Regions from separate parts of the Undibacterium sp. FT79W genome, predicted to be linked through region 1. Evidence: predicted binding sites of a transcription regulator. Region 1 holds the regulator's gene; the other holds the start of a gene.
The links. The regulator FliA, encoded in region 1, starts transcription of late flagellar genes. The targets are predictions, from matches to a motif close to CTAAAGTTTNNNNNNNNNNNGCCGNTA.

Region 1 (4,492 bases):
GCTAAAGAAGACAATAAAACCAATGGCCTGATGATCACACGCAGACTGTCGCAAAATCAGGCTGCACTCAGCACGTTTCAACAAGGGACAACGACAGGCTCTTTATACGGACCAAATGGGCAGTCGTCGATCAGAACAACTCCCGCCAAAGGACTTATTGTCCGCTGATCGTTCGCAAGTACATAAAAAAAGCCCCGATTGTTCGGGGCTTTTTTTATTGCGATCTTTGTCAGGGAGTAATTGGCGCTTGAGTCGCAACAGGAATATCCACTACCGGCTCTGGCAATACCGATAAGATAGTGACACTCACCCGGCGATTACGCGATCTTCCTTCAGGCGTATCATTTGAATCCACCGGTAATTTTGCTCCTTGCCCAACGGCAGTCACCCTGAAATCATCAACACCATTTTCCGTTAAAAGACGCGCTACCGTACTTGCCCGAACCGCTGATAACTCCCAATTCGAGGGAAAAACCGGATTTTTGATTGGTACATTATCCGTGTGTCCTTCGACCTGAATTGCATGATTGTCTAATTTTAATACAGAAGCAATTGCGGTCAGTGCCTGTACGGAGTCTGCGTTTAACTTAGCTTCGCCAGGTGGAAACAACAAACTTGCATTGATTTCTATCGTCACACCCCTGGCAGTTTGCGTCACTCTGACTTTACCTTCCTTGACCAAGGGCTCCAGGGCAGCAAGTACATCTTTTGCTAACCCTGTCATTACCTCCCGCTCTTTACGTATGTTTTCAGTTGATTTCCGCTTCACTATTGGCAGCGGATCTAACTTCACCACCTGTGGAGTTACTCCGGCAGCAACAGGAGAGGTAGGGTCGTTACTAAATGCGCCAGTCAGGGAGCTGGACAACACGCGATACTTTCCCTCATTCAGCGAAGAGATCGCATACATAACAACAAAAAAAGCAAACAACAAGGTAATGAAATCAGCGTAAGAGACCATCCATCGTTCGTGGTTTTCTGGCTCTTCGTGATATTTTTTTCTTGCCATGTTTAAACCTGACTACTGTGGTTATCAACCCGCTCTTCCACGATACGAGGACTATCTCCAACAGCAATGCTATAAAAAATATCGGACAACATCTCGCGTCGGGTAATTTCTCTGCCAATAATTTCTTTTAACTTATTGCTGACGGGCAGAAAAAATAAATTAGCCAGCCCAACACCATAAATCGTCGCCACGAATGCCACGGCAATACCGCCACCAAGTTTCGCAGGGTCAGTCAGATTTTCCATAACGTGAATCAGCCCCAGTACCGCCCCTAAGATTCCGATGGTCGGAGAATAGCCACCAGCTGCCTCCCAGATTTTGGCGGCCTGACGTTGCTCAATTTCATACAATGAAATATCAACGTCCAGAATGTCTTTCAGTCGCGCAGGGTCGACGCCGTCAATGACTAGCCGCAATCCCTTACTGATAAAGGCGTCATCAGAAGCATCCATGTAACGCTCAAGACTCAAAAATCCCTCGCGCCGGGCAACCGCACTCCAGATCAATGCATCCTGAATATTTTTACGGCTATTGTCTTGCGGCTCAGAAATGACCCATTTCAACATACGCAAACCGCGTCGGAAAGTACTCATACGACTCTGCAGAAGTACCGCCCCCAGCGTACCAATCGCAACAATCACAAATGCCGCTGGTTGCACTAATGAAGAAAGACGCCCGTCCTCCATTAACTGACCGGAACTGATGCCGACAACGACCAGAATAAATCCTACTAAGCTAGCCCAGTCCACGCTTTCTCCCTTAAATGCGCACGCATACGTGCAACCGCCTGGCTATGCAACTGAGAAACGCGGGACTCTGAAACGCCCATGACCGCGCCGATTTCTTTCAGATTTAACTCCTGTTCGTAATACAGGCCCATTAACAATTTTTCGCGTTCGGGCAAACTGTCGATCGCACCGATTACGGCATCACGAAAATCGTCATTCAACAGATCCTGCAAAGGATCACCGGAACTATCGGAAGAATAATGATCGAGGAAGTGCTCTTTTGTTTCTGCGTCATGGAAATCTTCGTAATACACCAACTGATGTCCGCCGCTATCTCCCAAAAGTCCCTGATACTCTCCAAGGGATAACTTAAGCGACTTGGCCACTTCTGTTTCTGTCGGCGGCCGCCCCAGTTTTTGTTGCATCTGGTTCATCGCATTTTCGATTTTCCGCATATTTTGCCGAACCCCACGCGGCAACCAGTCGGTGTTGCGTAGCTCATCGAGCATCGCGCCACGAATCCGCTGAACCGCATAGGTTTCGAATTGCGCACCATGCGTGTCTTCGTAACGACTGATCGCATCAAGCAGACCAATCATTCCAGCTTGCACCAGATCATCCACCTCAACACTGGGAGGCAAGCGCGCCTTTAATTGGTAAGCCAGTCGCTTAACCAAAGGCGCATGCTCCCTGAGGAGAAAATTTTTATCTGATTTTCCGCTGGCCGTGTACATATTCAAATTAGATTCCGAGAGCGATGCCCTGTTGTCCGGATACACTGTCCAGACACAATGCAGATCGCGCACTGACAGCAAGCCGCTCTGCCAGTTGAAAAAAAGCCATGGAAGAGCGCGCTTTTGGAAAAGCGTCGATCACTGACCGCCCCTGATGAGCAGCTCTTCTGACGAATTCATCATCCGGCACATAACCAATGAAATTTAAGGGTACCGCAAGATATCGTTGAGACGCCTGAGCCATATTCGTATAAATCAACATTGCTTCTTTCTCAGATACACCGGACACCAAAATACTAAAAGAGCGTCGCCCCAGACGAGCACTCATACGCTTAATCAGTCCATACGCAGATTTGATTGCTGACGGATCTGAAGAAACCTGAATCACCACTTCACTGTCATCCAGAGATGCCAGTGGAAACGCATCGCACGCATCAATATCACAATCAACCACGACCATATCGGCACGATGTACTGCCAGATCAAATACTCTCGACAATCGTCTCGAATTCTCGGCGGACAAGCTGGATGACACAGTCCTCTGACGCGATAACATCGATACTGACAAGCCAGATGCAACCATTTTTACTGCCTCGTGCATTGTACGCTGTTGTTGCGCTACATCCAACAAGGTGCGCTCTATGCTCGCATTGAACCACGCGCCTACACTATCGGAAGACGAACGTGCATCAACCATCAAAATTTGCTGTCCCTGCCGCGCTACTGACACACCCAGATTCACCAGCATTTCGCTTTTTTCATTGTCTTTCAACGCTGATAAAAAAGTAAATACACGCGGCTTTGGTCCAGCCAGCATGCGACGCAGTCCCTCTGCCTGATCAACATTAGCCAAGAGACACCTCCCGCGCAGCCGCTTGTCCGCCAGTTGCAGCAGATCCGACACCAGCCATCAGCAAAGGCAGCTCTTCATCCAGGTAACGGAACGGCGCCGTTTCACGTTTCAACTTAAAGGCGCGATCAATCAGGTACTGCTTGTTTGCCACATGCAAGTCTTCCGGTACCCGTTGCCCATTCGCAATGTAATACAGACTTAACTTTTGGCGGATCACAATATCCAGCGCACCGCCTATCGTCGCCGCCTCATCGAGTTTAGTCAGAATACATCCTGCGAGACCTGTCCCCTGATAAGCACGCACGACTTCACTCAGTGTTTCACCAGTCGATGTTGCGTTCAGACACAGCAGGCGTTTCACATCAGTGCCAGAACCAGACAACATCGCGACCTGATCCGTCACCATTTTGTCGCGCTGGCTGACCCCGACAGTATCAATTAAAACAGTATGTTTATTCTTGAGCTCGGACAAAGCAATCCGTAAATCACTCTCATCTTTGACTGCGTGAACCATCACACCAAGAATTTTCCCATAGATTCGTAACTGTTCATAGCCGCCGATACGATAACCATCGGTTGTGATCAACGCCAGCTTCGACGGACCGTGACGCATCACACAGCGCGCTGCCAGTTTTGCAGTGGTCGTCGTTTTTCCAACGCCTGTCGGCCCGACCAGAGCGTACACACCGCCCTTTTCTAAAATTTCATTTTCATTATCGATGGTCGTCAGATTGCGTGCCAGAATAGACTTTATCCATTCAATACCTTGTTCACCTGTTTCATTTTCCGGCAATTTTGCTACCATGAATCGCGACAAGCTGGCGCTCAAACCAGTTGCCAGCATCTCTTTCAACACCAGCGCCTTCTGTGGTTCGCGTTTTTGCGTATTAGCCCACGACAACTCCGCCAGTTGCGATTCCAGCATATTGCGCATGGAACGAATTTCGTTCATCACATCACTTAACTCACCCGTAACAGAAACCGGAGCTGCAGCATATTCCTGCGGCTCCGCAGCGATGCCGCGCGGTGTGAATATCCGTGTTTCATGTTGAAGAGATGGCGCCGCTCTGGTGTGGTCGGGGGTGATCTGGCGCTCATCCTTAGTCGGTGTGATCGACTGCATCGCTTCATCGGCCATCGCCATAATCTCGACCTTACCGTCAACATT
Region 2 (4,492 bases), on a different contig from region 1:
ACGAAAGCCTGACAGCACTGAGTGCAGGATTTTCCTCCAGCGCATGCTCAAAAAACTGCAGATATTTCTCTAACGCTAACGTCGGTTCTTGTCTTGCAACGGCTGCTTGTGCATCTTTCAGCCATTGTACTGCTTGCGATGGAGGTGTGGGCATGACTGTTTTTCAGTGAGTTATCTTAGTGATGGTGTGACCAGGTGACGTCGTTTGAACTTAGGTAGGACTCGACCGCCTCTTTATTACCTGTCGCGTGCTTCATGACTTCGCCGCAGGTGCAGATGCCCTGATAGGGTTGTATGTGCGAGCAGGCAGAAACTTTCTGCAAAAATACCTGAACAGATTTACTGCATTTTTTACATTTGAAAGTCAGGATGCGGGCTGGTTTATTCATGATGGTGAGTTGGTGTGCGGAAGAAAATTAAGTTAAGTATGATGCTGTGAATGACTGATGGTGAATTCCCGATGTGTGATGGCGATGTCACGGTTTATTTTAATTTCAGACGCCACAACGAAGTCACTTCTTTTACCCGCGCCGCATGCAAGGGGTCGCTGCTGTCGGTGGATTTAGGATGGCGTGGCTTGATATCCATTTTGCCTGCGACAACGAGACCGGCGGCGGTTATCCAGTCCCATAGTTCAGTCTGCGTGCGTAAGCCCAGATGTTCGGCAAAATCCGACATGATCAGCCAGGCTTCGCCGCTGGCTTCCAGATGGTCGGCAACACCGGCCAGAAAGCCACGCAACATGCTGCTTTCCTGATCATAGATGGCATGCTCGATAGCGGAATTCGGACGTGCTGGCAACCATGGCGGGTTACAGACGATCAGCGGTGCTTTACCGGCGGGAAATAAATCAGTCTGCTGCAATTCGACTTGCGTTGTTAATCCAAGCCGTTCGAGATTGTCGCTGGCGCAACGCAAGGCGCGCGGGTCGAGGTCGGTTGCGACAATTTTTCTGATGCCACGTTTTGCCAGCAGCGCCGAGACGACGCCAGTACCGGTGCCGATATCGAATGCCAGTTCGGTCGAGGGCAAAGGCGCTTTTGCCAGCAGATCGAGGTATTCACCGCGCACGGGGGAAAACACGCCGTAATGCGGATGGATTTTTGCGCCCAGTGCCGCAATGTCCACGCCATTTTTACGCCATTCATGGGCGCCGATGATGCCTAGCAATTCACGTAATGAGGTGACAAATGCGGTGTCAGATGCGCCATAGGCTTCAGTGCAGGCAGTAACAACATCTGGCGCGCGGCGCAGGGGAATACGGTAATCCGCCTCGAATGGAATCAATACCATCGCCAGCACCCGCGCGCGCTGGGATTGAGCCTGACGGTGTAAATGGAAGGCGTCGGCGGCAGTCGCTGCCACTTTCGTTTTTTTAGCAGCGGGTTTCTTGTCGATGCGACGGGCGAGCGCCTGTAATAATTGTTTGGCATTCTGAAAATCGCCGCGCCACAACAAGGCGGTTCCTTCGCACGCCAGCTTGTAGGCGACTTCTGTGCTCATGCGGTCATCGGCGATCTGTACCCGCTTTGGTGGCGGTGTGCCATTCTCAGCATGCCAGCGACAACTGCGTACTTCGTCGTTTTCTGTCCATTGCAATTGTGGAGAAGGTAAATTCATGCTGAGCCTGTTATTTTTTGAATAGTGATGTTGCGCGCTGGGTCGCGTGCCGGGGCGCGATTGTACCTGAGCCGGCAGTGTAGCAAACAAAGTGTCGCCTTCAGTGTATTCTCGTCAACAACGTAAGAGTGATGCGACCGCACGGAAGCTGGATACGGCGATACTGTCGGTAGTTTTTATTGGGGGGGAGTATATTTTAAAGGCCCCTATTTTAATGGGACAATCAGCCTGTTTTTAAAGATACTCCCTCCCAGTATATGGAAATAGAAATAAGGAGATTGCAGGCAGCCTTGCGAAGCATTTGGCATGTCCAATGTGAATCTATACCGGAGGCTGTATTGACATAGCAAAAGAAAGAATAGAAAAAGCCGCTGCCGCCATCTCGACGGCAGCGGCTTTTTTTATGTAATGAATGCTATTTTTTAATGTCCGACGATGCTTGCGCCGGGGACGATAAACTGACCGTATCACCAGTCGGTAAGCCTTGTGATTGCCAGCGATCAAATTCTGCGCGAACAGCTTTTAAAGTCTGCTGACTGATGTCTGGCAGGCTGCCGCCAAGGATATCGGCGGCTTCCTTGAAGCCCTTTTCTACAGCATCGCGAATTTTCTGCAATTTCGCCGGGTCGCCACCGATGGCGGCTTTGGCAAAGGTCAGAATGCGCTCTGCGGTTTTTTGTGCACTGAACTCACCGCCGTCGGCAATCGCTGCCTGCGCCGCCTTGATGTCGTCGGCCGACGCAGTGATTTTTTGTTCGCCGCTGACAACTTTGGATAATTGCAAACCTTGCTGCTGCACTGCAGATTTAATTAAATCCGTGATTTGTTGCGCCTTGCGATTGGCTTCTTCGACTGCAGCGGCAACATCCGAGCTTGAGGATGTCTTGGTTCTCGGATCTGCATAGACTGGCGAGTCTTTTGCGGCGGAACTGGAATCGAGGCTGACTTTGTCGCTCGCGACAGCATTGCTGGCATTCTCGCCATTACTATCTGCTCGTTTGACGGTCGTTGATGGTTTTGCAGATACTGTCGGCGTACTTGTGTTGACGCCCGATACACTCAGATCCATTTTGCGCTCCTCAGAATAAGTTCAGAGACGAATACCTCTGTCTTTGCTTAACGACAGAAAACGCCGTTTCTATAACTTTCTTGTGACTTATTTTTAAGCAACTTTGTGCTGTGTCAACGTGGATCGTCTCCGTATTACCTCTTGCGCATGGAAGCTCTCGTTTCCCCGATTGCTAAGGCGTTTGTTGTAACCAGATGATTGAGGCTCGCCAAAACTAGTCCTGGATCAAGGAAGTGTCTTGCCGGACAGGGTAAGATGAAACTAAGGCATTGAAACGGTGGCGACGATGGCAAAAAAGTTTCCTGTGCAACCCAAGAATCCTGAGCGTATCTGCTGGGGTTGTGATGAATACTGCCCGGCCGACGCTATGCGTTGTGGAAATGGTGCCGATCGCACTGCACATCCTGCTGAATTATTTGGCGACGACTGGCAGGCGTGGGAACCGAAGGTGGTGATCGAGATTGTTCCTGCGGACAAGATCGATAACGCCGATGCCACTGTGAACACCGATATCCACACTCGCGTTTAACAATAACAATAACAATAGCAATAAAAATAGCACTAGCTGGTATTGCTCACATTTTTGAGGTTACATTCCGCCCCATGCTGCATTGATCGCCGCGATGGCCGCCAGACCGGCAGTTTCTGTGCGTAGAATTCGTGGTCCCATTGACAATGCGATTACACCTTGTCTGGTCGCCATGTCTTCTTCCTCTTCAGTAAATCCACCCTCAGGACCTATCAGTAAGCTGACCGCCTGCGGAGCGCGATGTTTTGTCCATTCGGCCAGCGATTGATCGGCGCGCGGCGAAAGCATGATCCGTTGATGTATATCCTGTTGCCCCAGCCATTTTCCCAGATCCAGCGGTGCCGAAAGATGCGCAAGTCGATTACGACCGGATTGCTCGGCAGCGGCGACGATGATGCCTTCCCAGTGACTGAGTTTTTTTTCTGCCCGTTCTGCCGACAAGCGCACGACGCAGCGTTGTGAAGCGAGCGGTTGAATCGACGAGATTCCTAACTCCATCGCTTTTTCTATGATCCAATCCATCTTGCTGCCTTCCGGTAACGCTTGCGCCAGCGTCAGGCTGTAAGGCAGTTCAACTTCTTCGGGTAAAAATACTTTCAGTTCTGCGCTTGCCCTTTTCTTCGTGATATCGACGATGCTGGCAACATAGCAGCCGCCCTCGCCGTTAAACAGTTGTATGGTGTCTCCGGTTTGCAGACGTAAAACAAAAACATGATGTGCTACCGTTTCCGGCAAATCGATAACAGCACCAACGGTAAGCGGAACAGGGCAGAAAAAACGTGGCATAAAAGAATGGCTGGAACGGAGCAAAAGAGGATTATAAATCAGGGACGCACGCAATCCATCTCTCTTAAGTCATCGAACTCAGATGCGAGCTATCCATAAGTTCTGCAGGTAATGTAAAAGTCGCAATTGTATTGTGTGACGCCGTGCTCTGGTAAAATAACGGGCTTTGCAGAGCCTTGAATGTCGTTTATTCAAAGACGCTCGCTAACACCCGTTTCCTCATCTATACCTTCTATCGCCATGATTTCATCTCTCCAGCCAGCAATAATCACTAAGATGGCAAGCGCAATTCGTGCCTTGTCTATGGATGCAGTACAAAAAGCTAATTCCGGTCATCCGGGTGCGCCTATGGGCATGGCAGATATTGCTGTGGCATTGTGGAAAGGCCACTACCGTCATAATCCATCGAATCCGCAATGGATTAACCGCGACCGTTTTGTGCTCTCGAATGGACATGGTTCGATGCTGCATTACTCCTTGCTGCATCT

Region 2: H8K38_RS02925 (DUF5610 domain-containing protein) is a predicted target of FliA. The motif match lies at 2,738-2,764, and genes of this name have one in related genera.

The regions. Positions count from the first base shown of each region.
Region 1 is NZ_JACOGB010000002.1:320,123-324,614, forward strand. It holds gene H8K38_RS04615 (flagella synthesis protein FlgN) at 1-168, shown strand, start outside; gene motD (flagellar motor protein MotD) at 230-1,009, opposite strand; gene H8K38_RS04625 (flagellar motor protein) at 1,012-1,758, opposite strand; gene H8K38_RS04630 (RNA polymerase sigma factor FliA) at 1,740-2,471, opposite strand; gene H8K38_RS04635 (antiactivator of flagellar biosynthesis FleN protein) at 2,479-3,324, opposite strand; gene flhF (flagellar biosynthesis protein FlhF) at 3,317-4,492, opposite strand, start outside.
Region 2 is NZ_JACOGB010000001.1:670,975-675,466, forward strand. It holds gene H8K38_RS02915 (hypothetical protein) at 1-154, opposite strand, end outside; gene H8K38_RS18335 (hypothetical protein) at 177-389, opposite strand; gene H8K38_RS02920 (class I SAM-dependent methyltransferase) at 484-1,620, opposite strand; gene H8K38_RS02925 (DUF5610 domain-containing protein) at 2,036-2,689, opposite strand; gene H8K38_RS02930 (DUF3079 domain-containing protein) at 2,976-3,218, shown strand; gene H8K38_RS02935 (16S rRNA (uracil(1498)-N(3))-methyltransferase) at 3,279-4,004, opposite strand; gene tkt (transketolase) at 4,185-4,492, shown strand, end outside.